Regions from separate parts of the Thermanaerovibrio acidaminovorans DSM 6589 genome, predicted to be linked through region 1. Evidence: riboswitches for the same ligand, from Rfam matches in the RefSeq annotation. Region 1 holds a riboswitch; each other region holds the start of a gene.

Region 1 (4,350 bases):
CTGGGCATAGCCCGGGCCATCCTGAAGATGAACCCCCAGGCCCGTCCGGCGCTGAAGAAGGCGGGGTTGCTAACCCGGGACCCCAGGATGGTGGAGAGGAAGAAGTTCGGTCAGGCCGGAGCTCGGGCCCGCTTCCAGTACTCCAAGCGTTAACCCTTTCGAGCCGCTTCGGGGGACCCTCAGGGTCCCCTTTCTTAGTTGGATCTCTTGACAGACCGGTCGGTCTTTGAGACCATTCGGTGGGTTCAAGGTGATTGGGAGGTGGGTTGAGGTTTGAGTTCCGATGCCAAGCGGGCCATAGTCTCGAGTGCCAGGGAGATCTTCGCCCGGAGGGGGTACGACGGGGCCAGCGTGGACGCCATAGTCAAGTCCGCCGGGGTGAGCAAGGGGGCCTTCTACTGGCACTTTCAAAGCAAGTTCGATCTGTTCCGGCGGGTGATGGAGGACGAGGTGGAGAGGATCGTGAGCCACTTCGGGGAGACGCCGGAGTCGGGGCTGGACGTGGTGGATGTAATACACGCCGATGGGGAGGGGCTGATCCGCCGTCTCTTCCAGGATGGTTGTTCGCTGCCCTTGTGGTTCGAGCTGGTGCTGTCCGCCCACAGGGGGGTCCAGGGGATGGTGGACCTGGCGGAGGCCCTTCGCATGCGGGTCAAGGAGGACATGCGGGACCGGCTCAGCCGGGCCCGGCTGGACCTGGCGGACCGGGGGCTGGAGGACCTGCTCTGCGTCTTCTTCGACGGGATCATGTTCAACGTGGGGATCTGGCTTGACCTGGATTCGGCCCTTGGGCTTTGGAGGCGGGGCTGTGGGGCCCTGGTGGGGGGGGCGGACCGTGGCTAGGCTCCGTTGGCCCCTGTGTCTTCTCCTGGTGGCGCTGGTGTGGTTTCCGTCGGCGGCGGGGGCGGAGGCCCCCCTTAGCCTTGGGGAGCTGGAGAGCAGGGCCCTGGAGGTCCACCCGGTCCTCAAGGCCCTCCGTGCCTCGGTGAGGGGCAAGGAGGCGGCGCTGGAGCAGGCCCGGGCGGGGCTGGCTCCCAAGCTGGACCTGGTGCTCTACGGTTCCAAGGCCAAGGAGCCTCCCAAGGCCCGGGTCTACGATCCCCTGGACAAGCCAGTGGGGTACGCGGTGACCGGCTACGAGGAGACCTACCGGGCCGCGTTGGCGCTGACCCAGGTGCTCTACTCGGGGGGCACCCTGACATATCAGGTGCGGGCTGCGGAGGCGGCCATGGAGGCCGCCCGGGCGGAGGAGGAGCGGGGCCGGGAGGGGGTTCTCTTCCAGCTGAGGTCCGCCCTCTACGGGGTCCTTCGGGCCAAGGGGAGGGTACAGGTGGCGTCCCGGGTGGTGGAGCTGTCCGAGCGTTACCTGGAGAGGGTGAAGGCCTTCTACTCGGTGGGGATGGTGCCCCGGGCGGAGCTCTTGAGGGCCCAGGTGGCCCTGTCCAACGCAAAGGTCAACCTCATAAGGGCCAATGGGGCGGTGGAGAGGGCCTACGCCATGCTGGACCGGGCCTGCGGGTTCGTGGTGCCCCGGGACCGGGAGCTGGTGGTGGAGGCGGGGGATTTGGCGATTCCCCAGGGGGTTGACGTCCAGGGGATAGCCCTTCGGTCCCGGCGGGAGCTGAGGTCCCTGGACATGTACCGTCGGCAGGCCCTGGCCCTGGCTGGGGCGGCGGATGGGCAGGGGAGGCCCCAGCTTCTGTTCAAGGGGGAGGCCTACCGGGTGGGGCCCGATTTCTTCCCCAGCGAGAAGGAGGACTACCTGCTGTCGCTGACCCTTCAGTGGCGGATGTTGGACTTCGGGGAGGTGAGGGCCAGGGCGGATCAGGCCCGGGCCCAGGCGGAGGCGCTCCTTGGGCGGTTCGGCGACATGGAGCTGCAGATAAGGCAGGAGGCGGTGGACGCCTTCGAGCGGCTCAAGGAGGCCCGGGAGAGGCTGGCGGCGGCGGATGTGGGGCTCAAGCAGGCGGAGGAGGACCACCGGATAGCGGAGCGCCGCTATGATGCCCGGGTGGGCACCAACCTGGACGTCTTGGACGCCCGGGTGCGGCTGGAGCAGGCCATGAACGACCTGGTGGACGCCCGGTACGACCTCCTCTCCGCCCAGGCGGCGCTTCGCTACGCCCTTGGCGAGGAGGGGTGGGGGATGGTGTTGAGAAACTGACCACCCGCCCCCGGGGGTCCCCCCGGGGGCCTTTGTGTTGGTCTCATATTGTGCTATAGTTCCGTGCCAGATGCCACGTCCCCGGAGCGGTCCGGGGACGAATTGGGTCTGGGAGCCCAGGAAGACCGGTGGGAATCCGGCGCAGCCCCGCTACGGTGTGGACTTTGAGTCCGAGCCCGACACTGGCCCCAGGTCCTGGATGCGGCCCCCCTTCGAGGGCGGGGGGGCCGCATGGTGGTCTGTCCGGGCCCTCCAGAGCGGCGGGCCCGGAAGTTTTTTGAGGAAGGGGGGGAGATCTCTACACCGGCCCTTGGAGATCATAATCCAACGGGGAGGGAGTTTCTGTGCGTACATCTAGGAGATCCTTGTGGCTGTTCGTTGTCTTGGGGTTGGCCGCCTTGGGGGGGCCCGCCTTCGGGGCCGACGAGCCGGTGGTGGAGGTCCTGGGCTCCCGGGTGAGCTCCATGGAGGACCTGCCCGCCATGGTTCATCGGGTAACCTCCGACGACATCCGGCGAAGCGGGGCAAGGAACCTGCAGGAGGTGCTGGACCTGCTACCCGGGGTGAACGGCCTGGTCAGCGGGGCTGGGATGGCCCAGTCCAAGGGCATATCCGTCCGGGGGATGACCACCGAGGTGCTACTCCTGGTGGACGGGGTCCCCTTCATGACCTCCAGTTACGGCACCGGGGCGGTGCTGGGGGCCCCCTTCGACCTCAGGACCGTCCCCTTGAGCTCCATCGAGCGGGTGGAGGTCCTAAAGGGCGCCTCCTCCGCCCTCTACGGTTCCCACGGCCTTGGAGGGGTCATAAACGTGGTGACTCGAAAGGGGGCCGCCCCGGCGGGCTTCTCCCTGACCGGCGGATCCGACGGGTACCTCTCCGGCACCGTCTGGGCCTCCGGAGGAGATAGGGTTACCGCCACGGTCCGCTACTCCCGAGAGGAGGAGGGCCAGCGCCGGATCAGGAGGCGGACCAACGGCCTCTACGACCGGTCCGACGACTACCGGGCGAACCACTACGGCCTGGACCTGAAGGGGGACGGGTGGACCTTCAAGGCCAGCCTGGGGGACTACTCCTCCCGCTGGACCTACGACGGGGACCTGAACCGGCAGGAGAACGACTACGGCCGCTACGTGCTGGAGCTACCGGTTCCAGGGGACCTGTCCCTCAAGGCCTACTACGGCAGCAACTTCAAGCGGGTCTTCGACTCCTCCGGCAGGAGTGAGTACCAGGACAGCAACCTGGGGCTCGCCCTGGACGGGCGGGGCAAGTGGGGCTCAAACCTCCTGGCCTACGGGATCGAGCTCCGTCGGGACAGCTCCGACAGCAGGAACTTCGAGAACCCCTTTGGCAACAACGATCCCTACGACCTCAAGAGGGATGGGCTCTCCTTGTACGGGGAGACCAGCTTCCCCCTGGGGGAACTGACGGGCCTTCTGGGGCTCCGTTACGAGCGCTGGGACGTTGAGAGGGGGGACGACTACTCGGAGCTGAACCCAAAGGTGTCCCTCTCCTACGAGGACCCCTCCGGCAGGCTGTGGTACCTGTCCGCCGGCAGGGCCTTCGTGATGCCCAGCTTCTTCCAGATCTACATGCCCATGAGGAGCTGGGGGATCCCCAACTACCAGCTCAGGCCCGAGAAGGGGTGGAGCTACGAGGCGGGGGTCCGGTCCGCCGCCGGCTGGAGCTTCAACCTCTTCTACACCGACCTGGACGACAGGATCGCCTACCAGTCGGATCCCATCACTTGGATCGGCCAGTACGTGAACCTGGAGCGCTACCGGGCCTACGGGGTGGAGGCGGAGTGGGTCCTGCGGCTGTCCGAGGGGCTCACCTATCGGCAGGGTTTGTCCTGGGCCTACGGGGAGGAGAGGGCCTCGGGTCAGTGGACCAGGAGCGGGGATCCCCGGTGGAAGTCGGTCTCCACCCTGGAGTGGACCCGGGGACCCTGGAGGGCCAGCGTCACCGGCCGGTTCTACGGGGATAGGGCCATAAGGGACAACACCAACCACTACTCCGAGGAGGACATCTTCCTGGTGGACCTCAACCTTTCCCGCTCCCTGGGGGAGATGGAGCTGACCTTGGGGGGACGCAACGTCTTCGGCCGGGAGTTCTTCGTGGACCGGAGCGGCTATGTGACGCCCGAGAGGACCTGGTACCTGACCCTGAGCGGCCGCATCTAGGCG
Region 2 (4,350 bases), 280 kb from region 1:
CTGGAGACGTCCCACGTTTTGCCCGCCATGATCCGCAAGTTTCACGAGGCCAAGGCAAGGGGAGCGGAACAGGTGGTCCTCTGGGGAACCGGGAGCCCCCGCAGGGAGTTCCTACATGTGGATGACCTTGCATGTGCGAGCGTGTTCCTTCTGGAGAACTATCGAGGCTATGAGCCGATCAACGTTGGGACCGGTACCGATGTTACCATAGCGGAGTTGGCCGATATGGTAAGGAACGTGGTGGGTTTTCGAGGGCGGGTTGTCTGGGATTCCAGCAAGCCGGACGGAACACCGAGGAAGCTTCTGGACGTTTCCAAGATAAGATCCATGGGTTGGAGCCCCTCAATAGGGCTTGAGGAGGGAATTCGCTCCACCTATAGGTGGTTCCTGGATAACTGGCGGGATGCCAGGGGGTATGCCGGATGAGGATAAGGGTAAGCACCGCCTTTCCCCATTGGCCTCTGAAGTTGCAGAGCCCATCCGGTAGCGGAGTCTGGGATGGGGTCGAGTTCCTGGTGGACCAGGAGGTGGATCGGGCGGATGGATAGTCTTCGAGGGCGTTAGAGAGGTCCAGAGTACCGTCTGTCCCGGCGAGAGGGTGGTTTTGGTAACCTTTGAGCCTCCGGCTATAAAGTCCTACGACCCAAGGTACACCAGACAGTTTGCCCGAGTTCTCACGTGTCATGCCATGGACCATGGAGGGTTGATCCTGGGGCAACAGTGTCTTCCGTGGCACTACGGAAGGAACGTGTCCGGAGAGGGAGACGACAGGTTCCTGGAGAGCTACGACTCCCTTGTTGCGGACGATCCATTTTCGTGTAAGGAACGTTTGGCCTCCGTTATATGCTCCGCCAAGCGGAGCCGGGATTGTCACCGCCGTAGGAACCGGTTCGTGGAGCTCCTTGGGGGGGCTGGAATCGATGGGCTCGATCTCTTCGGCCGGGGCCGGGCCCGGGAGGTTTCCTGCAAAAGGGATGCCATTAGGCCCTACAGGTACCACGTGGTGCTGGAAAACTCGTCATGCCCGCACTATTGGTCCGAGAAGCTGGCGGATGCATACCTGGGGGGGGCTTTCCCAATCTACTGGGGCTGTCCCAACCTGGAGGAGTACTTCCCTGAGGGTTCCTTCGCCCGGATAGACATAGATGATCCGGAGGGGGCCGTGAATGCCATTCGGGAGATCATTCAAAGCGATGCCTACTCCAAGGCTGTTCCGTTGCTTCGGCTGTGCAGGGAGCTGATTCTCGAGAGGTACAACTTCTTCCCTACAATGGCTAAGCTGATTAGATCCCTTGATGCGGGGGAGACCAGGCGAGTGACGCTGAGGCCCGAGGAACTCTTCTCCATCAGGGGGCGTATACGGCGGATCAGGTTAGGGATAAAGCGAATGATGGGCGCCGAGTGCGATATGAGATGAAGGGTCTGGAATCCCGCAACCCTTTCATCGACAGCGCCGAAGAGGGATGCTAATTTACTGAAAAATATGTATTTTACAGTCTCCGCTTGACAAATTGTCGTTGAGCATGGAGAATTCCCCCCAAGGGATCTAGGGTCCCGGTATTTAAAAAACTTGAACTGCTTCGGGTGAACGGGAAGCCGGTGAAAGTCCGGCGCGGACCCGCCACTGTAAGCCTGACTCTGCGAGCGTTATCCACTGGGGATTTGGATCCCTGGGAAGGGGCCCGTTAGGGGATGAGGGTGAGCCAGGAGACCGGCCCGGGGCAGCGGCGGGAGAAGTCCGCGGAGATCGGACGTTCTACCGGGGTGACGCCATCAGGGTGGGCTGGGTCCTTCGTACCCTCCTTGTGGCATTGCACGGATAGTTGGATCTTCGCGGAAGCGGAGGTCCATTTTTTTTGATGCGGTAGCTTTGCTTATCTATCTAAAGAAAGGAGCTGTTGACCGTGGGACTCACGCTAACCGAGAAGATCTTGAACCCTCACGTGGTTGAGGGAAGGCCTGAGAGGGGGGAGAGGGTAGGTATCAGGATTGACCAGACCCTCACCCAGGATGCCACCGGTACCATGACGTATCTCCAATTCGAGGCCATAGGAGTGGAGCGGGTGAGGACGGAGCTCTCGGTTAGCTACGTGGATCACAACATGATCCAGGAGGATTTCAAGAACCCGGATGACCATCGGTACCTGATGGACGTGGCCAAGAAATACGGGATAGTCTTCTCCCCCCCGGGCAACGGCATCTGTCACCAGCTTCACGTGGAGCGCTTCGCGGTTCCGGGCAGGACTCTCCTGGGCAGCGACTCTCACACCCCCACCTCCGGCGGGGTGGGGATGCTGGCCATCGGAGCGGGGGGCATGGACGTGGCCTTGGCAATGGCGGGGGAGCCCTTCTACGTCAACTACCCTAGGATAGTAAAGGTGCACCTGACCGGCCGTCTTGGCCCCTTCGTCTCCGCCAAGGACGTGATCCTGGAGGTGCTGCGCCGCATAGGGGTCAAGGGCGGGGTTGGCAAGGTGCTGGAGTACTGCGGTCCCGGTGTTGAGACCCTGTCGGTGCCAGAGCGGGCCACCATGGCCAACATGGGGGCCGAGACGGGGGCCACCTCCTCCATCTTCCCCAGTGACCAGGTTACCCGCCGTTGGCTGGCCGCTCAGGGCAGGGAGGAGGCCTTCGTGCCCTTGGAGGCGGACCCGGACGGGGTCTACGACCAGGAGATAGAGATAGACCTGTCCCGAGTGGAGCCCCTGGTGGCGCTGCCCCACCAGCCGGACAACGTGGTCCCCGTGAGGGAGGTGGCGGGGATGGAGATCCAGCAGGTCATGTTCGGCTCCTGCACCAACTCCTCCCTCCGGGACCTGGAGTCGGTGGCCCACATCCTGGGGGACGGGCCGGCGCACCCGGAGGTGGACGCGGGCGTATCCCCCGGGAGCCGCCAGGTGCTGCACCACATAGCCGCCTCCGGCGCCCTGGAGAGGATCCTCTCCGCCGGGGTCAGGATCCTGGAGGTGAGCTGTGGGGCCTGCATAGGCATGGGCTTCGCTCCCCCCACCGAGGGGGTCTCCCTGAGGACCATAAACCGCAACTTCCTGGGCCGCTGCGGCCATAAGACGGGTAAGGTTTGTCTGGTTAGTCCCGAAACTGCCGCCGCCTCCGCTGTGGAGGGGAGACTGACGGATCCAAGGGACTTCGCCCAGCGCCGGGGTCTTAAGCCCTTCGTCTTCGTCCAGCCCGAGAGGTTCCACGTGGACGACCGGCGGTTCGTGTTCCCCCCCGAGGACGGATCTTCGATCCAGATCCGCCGGGGGCCAAACATAGCGCCCTTGCCCGCCATGGAGCCCCTGGGGGAAATGGTCTGCGGCCTGGTGCTTCTGAAGGTTGGGGACGATATAACCACCGATCACATAATGCCCGCGGGGGCCAAGGTCCTGCCCCTGAGGAGCAACGTCCCGGCCATATCAAAACACGTTTTCCAGGTGGTGGACGGCACCTTCCCCGAGAGGGCCCTGGCCTCCGGCGGTGGCTTCGTTGTGGGGGGCGCCAACTACGGACAGGGTTCCAGCCGGGAGCACGCTGCCCTGGCCCCCCGCTACCTGGGGGTGAAGGCGGTGCTGGTGAAGAGCTTCGCCCGGATCCACCTGGCCAACCTGGTGAACTTCGGTATCCTGCCCCTGGTCTTCCAGGATCCGGCGGACTACGACCGGATAGACCAGGGGGACCGGTTGGAGCTGGCCACCGATGAGGTGCGGGCCGGATCGGTCTTCCGGGTTACCGACGTCACCAAGGGCATCCAGGTGCCCTGCACCACCCCGGTGGGGGAGGAGGACCTCAATGTGATAATGGCCGGCGGCAGGCTCAACTACGTTAAGGCCCGACGATAGGGCAATTATGATAATTCGGTAAAGCGAAGCAAAGAAAAAGGTTCCCCGGGGGCGGCCCTCTCGGAAGACGTAAACCCTTGCCCAGTTTGCTCCCCTTCCGGAGACGGCCAAAAGGTACCGAACGGCAGTAGCGCCTCCGCTTCCGCACCCCGGGGCTTTTTTTTAACTACCGCCACGTTTTGCCTCTTGATGAGGGCTACGCGGGCTACATGGGTTGCCCGGATCCGTTGGCCGCGGACGGGGTGACTTCGGATCCCATAGCGGGGCCTTGGCCCCGAAGGAAAGGGAGGGAGCAGGTGTGATGAGGTTTGAGGGACTGGAGCTCAAGATCTACAAGGCCCCCGAGAGCGGGGAGAGGATCCTCTTCGATGGTGGCCGCCTTCAGGTGCCGGACGAGCCGGTGATCCCCTACGTGGAGGGGGACGGCATCGGGGTGGACATAACCCCCGCCATGAGGATGGTGCTGGACCAGGCGGTGAGGAAGGCCTACGGGGGCAGGAGGAGGCTCCAC
Region 3 (4,350 bases), 330 kb from region 1:
CTCTAGGGCTGTTCCTGGTTGCGAAGGAAGGGGGGCTTGTGCCCCCCTTCTTGATTCGTTCATTCCGTCTCCAATGGTATGGTGTTTGATGAGGGGGCCTCTCTGCGGATGTGCTTGAGGAGCAGGTGGGCGGAGACGAAGCCTATGGCCGCCAGGGCGATGAGGGAGAGGAATATGAGCCGGTATCCCTGGATGCCCGGGTAGCGGTCCAGCAGGTTTCCGAAGTAGCTGTAGATGAAGGTGTCCGGCAGGTACCCCACCAGGCTTATGGCCCCGTAGGCGGCGCCGGCCAGGTGGTTGGGGATCCTTATCTCGTCCACCGGGGCGAAGTAGACCCCCTTGACGGCGAAGACGCAGAAGGATGCGGAGAGGGTGGTGGCCAGCATCAGGGCCAGCAGCTTGGGGGAGCCGGGGATGAGGTAGAGGCAGCCCACCAGGGCAGCGATGGCCACGAAGCCCATCCGGATCAGCCGGGTGGCGGATCCGATCCGGTCCGCCAGGATGCCCCCCACGGGTCCGCCCCCCAGGCGTAGCCCGTAGGTCCTTATGATGGCGATGAAGGCCCCCATGGAGACCGACATCTTGAAGACGTCGGTGAGGTAGGGGGTGATGTAGGTTAGCCCCGCGCCGATGCTGTAGCCGGCGAAGATTATCATGGCCGCCAGCCAGATGGCGGGCATCCTGAGCACGTCGCCGATGCCGTCGAACAGGGACTTGGCTCCCTCCGCCACCTCTCCCTTCTTCTCCTCCAGGAGGAAGTAGACCACCACTCCCAGGGCGATCATGGTGGCCGAGTAGAAGATGATGGCCCCCTTGAGGCCCAGCAGGGTGGCACCGAAGGCCTTGAAGACGAATAGGGCCCCGAAGGCGCTTAGGGTGGCGGAGAGGCCCCGACCGAAGTCCAAGAAGCCGAAGAGGCGCCCCTGCTCGGAGCTGTCGCCCAGCATCTTGACGCTCTTGAGCATGGTGGGCCAGAAGGTGAAGACGGTGGTGAAGGCCCAGATGACGTGGATGGCCAGCGCCATGTGGTAGCCCGGGAAGGTGGAGTAGTAGAGCCCCGTGAGGCCGGTGGCTATGAGGGAGAAGGGGACCAGCTTCTTGTAGGGGAGCCGGTCCGCCAGGATGCCCCCCGGCAAGTATAGGAACAGGTTGGCGATCCCGTAGACGGTCATCAGGTTGCCTATCTGGGTGTTGTTTATCTGGAGCGCATTCTGGAGGGGAATGTAGAACTGTTCCCGCAGGTACGGGAGCTGGTAGATTATGCCGCCGGAGAATGCCAGACAGAAGAGGGTTATCCACTTCTTGACGTTTCGGTTCATGGGCTTACCTCCTGAGGTATGAGATGATCAAACGAAAAGGTCCGGTCTGTCGGAGAAGATGCCGCTGACACCCATGGATTCCAGCTCCCGGGCGGTTTGGGGGTCGTTAACCGTGTAGGAGAGCACCTCCAGTCCCATATCCAGGTAGGTCTTCACGTCCTCCCGGTCCACCAGCTCGAAGGCGGGGTGCAGGCTGTAGACCGGGAAGCCCAGCCCCTCCAGGTAGGATCTTGGGTTGACCGGGTAGTGGTAGGTGAGGAGGCCTATCCGTATCTCCGGTAGCAGTTCCTTGATGGTCTTGAGGCCCCGGTGATCGAAGGAGGACACGATGATGTGGTGGTGTTGTCCGAAGTGGCGGATCACCTTGGCCACCTCCTCCTCCAGGCCCCGGCGGCGGTAGGCGATCTGTTTGAGCTCCACGTTGAGGAGCCTGTCGGTGGGCACCGTCTGGAGCACCTCCATGAGGGTTGGTATCCGTTCCCCCTTGAAGGAGGGGTGGAACTTGGCGCCGAAGTCCAGCCGGCGTAGCTCCTCCAGGGTCAGCCGGTCCACCTCTCCGGATCCGTCGGAGGTCCTGTCCACGGTGAAGTCGTGGATCACCACCACTTGTCGGTCCTTGGTGAGCTGCACGTCGATCTCGATGCCGTGGACGTTCAGCTCCAGGCCGCGCCTTATGGCCTCCAGGGTGTTTTCCGGTGCCAGTCCCGCGGCGCCCCGATGTCCTATGATCTTCAAACCTCTCACTCCCCTCTCCCTTGATTTGTCCCCCCAGATACTAAAAAAGCCCGCACGGCCCCATGGGGCCCGCGGGTCTCTGATCTCTAGCGGGACGAATGCCAAATGATATTAGCTTAATTTAAGAGAAAGGTCAATCGGGGGTGGGTTCGGGTTTCTATATTAATTTTATTTTTGTACCAGTGGCATGGTAGTATTAGGGATTAGAAACCATAGCGTAATATTGAGCACTGTTGACTTTTCTGACGAGTCTGGATTATACTAGCTAACAAGGTTTCTATCCCTCTATAGGGGTTTCTGTTTGGCCTTTGCCCGTTGTCAATCTCTGACCAGCCGCGATGCAAGGGAAGCCGATGGGATTTCGGCGCGGGGCCGCCACTGTGATCCGGACCAAGCCGCATTGGAGCCACTGGGTTGTCCCGGGAAGGCGCGGCGGGGGATGATGGTAAGCCAGGAGACCTATCGCGGCGGTGGTAGCTGGGTGCCCGCGGACGCCGGGGACCAGCGCGCTTGGGGCGTTGCCCCTGATGTGGCGCGCCGGGCCCCGGCGGTTCTTTTAGGCTCCCCACCGGGGCCCTCTCACTACACCCAAAGCGGAGGTGATGGAGAGGTGAGGCTAAAGACGAGGCTCTTCGGCCGGGTATACCAGTTCAAGAGCGTCAAGGAGGTCCTGGCCAAGGCGAACGAGGAGAAGTCCGGGGACAGGCTGGCGGGCATAGCGGCCCAGTCCATGGAGGAACGGGTGGCGGCCAAGCACGTTTTGGCCAACCTCACCGTGGCGGACCTGAGGAACAACCCGGTGGTCCCCTACGAGGAGGACGAGGTCACCCGGATAATCCAGGACGACGTGAACGAGAGGATCTACCAGGAGGTGGCGGGCTGGACCATCGGGGAGCTAAGGGAGTGGATCCTGTCCGACCAGGTCACCGGGGAGGACATAAAGCGGGTCAGCCGGGGACTCACCAGCGAGGTGGTGGCCGGGGTGGCCAAGCTGATGAGCAACATGGACCTCATCTACGGGGCCAGCAAGATCCGGATCAGCGCCCACTGTAACACCACCATAGGCCTTCCGGGGACCCTTGCCTCCCGCCTCCAGCCCAACCACCCCACCGACGACGTGGAGGGCATAAGGGCCTCCATCCTGGAGGGGCTATCCTACGGGGTGGGGGACGCGGTCATAGGCCTTAACCCGGTGGACGACACGGTGGAGAACGTCAAGAAGATCCTCCACAGCTTCCAGGAGCTCAAGGAGCGCTATCAGATCCCCACCCAGATATGCGTCCTGGCCCACGTGACCACCCAGATGGAGGCGGTCCGCCAGGGGGCCCCCACGGACCTTTTCTTCCAGAGCATCGCCGGATCCCAGAAGGGCAACGAGGCCTTCGGCATATCGGGCACCATGCTGGCGGAGGCCATGGAGCTGGCGGCCCGGCAGGGCACCTCAACGGGCCCCAACTTCATGTATTTCGAGACTGGCCAGGGGTCCGAGCTCTCCTCCGACGCCCACTTCGACGCGGACCAGGTCACCATGGAGGCCCGGTGCTACGGCTTCGCCAAGCGCTTCAAGCCCTTCCTGGTGAACACCGTGGTTGGGTTCATCGGCCCCGAGTACCTCTACGACAGCAGACAGGTGATCCGGGCGGGGCTGGAGGACCACTTCATGGGGAAGCTGACCGGGATACCCATGGGGTGCGACGCCTGCTACACCAACCACATGAAGGCGGACCAGAACGACATCGAGAACCTGGCGGTGCTACTCACCGCCGCGGGGTGCAACTACTTCATGGGGATACCCCACGGGGACGACGTGATGCTCAACTACCAGTGCACCGGCTACCACGACACCGCCGCGTTGAGGCAGCTCCTCAAGGTACGGCCCATAGGGGAGTTCGAGCGCTGGCTTGAGAAGTGGGGGATTCTGGAGAACGGGGTGCTGACCCAGCGAGCCGGGGACGCCTCCATCTTCTGCTGACAGGAGGGGTGATCGATGGTCAAGGAACAGGATCTCAAGCAGCTGGTGATGGAGATATTGAACGAGATGTCCCGGGGGGCAGAGCCCAGCCCGACCCAGCCGTCAACCCCGCCTCAGGGGGCCCAGGAGGCCCCGTCGGGCCAGGAGGGGGAGCTACCAGACCTCACCCAGGTGGACATAAGGACCCAGTGCCTGGTCCCATCCCCCAAGGACCCGGCGGCGCTCATGGCTATGAAGGCCAAGACCCCCGCCAGGATAGGGGTATGGCGGGCGGGGCCCCGGTACAAGACCGAGACCCTCCTCCGGTTCAGGGCGGATCACGCC

What was found. Region 1 has a riboswitch for cobalamin ahead of TACI_RS07895 (TonB-dependent receptor plug domain-containing protein). Riboswitches for the same ligand answer to the same signal wherever they lie in the genome.
Region 2: it holds a riboswitch for cobalamin, as region 1 does, so the genes downstream of both, TACI_RS00100 (aconitate hydratase) here and TACI_RS07895 (TonB-dependent receptor plug domain-containing protein) in region 1, are expected to answer to the same signal.
Region 3: it holds a riboswitch for cobalamin, as region 1 does, so the genes downstream of both, TACI_RS00350 (ethanolamine ammonia-lyase subunit EutB) here and TACI_RS07895 (TonB-dependent receptor plug domain-containing protein) in region 1, are expected to answer to the same signal.

Annotation. Positions count from the first base shown of each region.
Region 1 is NC_013522.1:1,592,455-1,596,804, reverse strand. It holds gene rpsI (30S ribosomal protein S9) at 1-153, shown strand, start outside; gene TACI_RS07905 (TetR/AcrR family transcriptional regulator) at 274-843, shown strand; gene TACI_RS07900 (TolC family protein) at 836-2,164, shown strand; adenosylcobalamin (AdoCbl) riboswitch at 2,260-2,397, shown strand; gene TACI_RS07895 (TonB-dependent receptor plug domain-containing protein) at 2,530-4,347, shown strand.
Region 2 is NC_013522.1:20,986-25,335, forward strand. It holds gene TACI_RS00090 (GDP-L-fucose synthase family protein) at 1-426, shown strand, start outside; gene TACI_RS09360 (hypothetical protein) at 423-548, shown strand; gene TACI_RS00095 (glycosyltransferase family 10 domain-containing protein) at 605-1,417, shown strand; cobalamin riboswitch at 1,533-1,734, shown strand; gene TACI_RS00100 (aconitate hydratase) at 1,905-3,839, shown strand; gene icd (isocitrate dehydrogenase (NADP(+))) at 4,141-4,350, shown strand, end outside.
Region 3 is NC_013522.1:78,952-83,301, forward strand. It holds gene TACI_RS00335 (DUF4234 domain-containing protein) at 1-6, shown strand, start outside; gene TACI_RS00340 (MFS transporter) at 60-1,319, opposite strand; gene TACI_RS00345 (glycerophosphodiester phosphodiesterase) at 1,347-2,054, opposite strand; cobalamin riboswitch at 2,374-2,535, shown strand; gene TACI_RS00350 (ethanolamine ammonia-lyase subunit EutB) at 2,665-4,026, shown strand; gene eutC (ethanolamine ammonia-lyase subunit EutC) at 4,042-4,350, shown strand, end outside.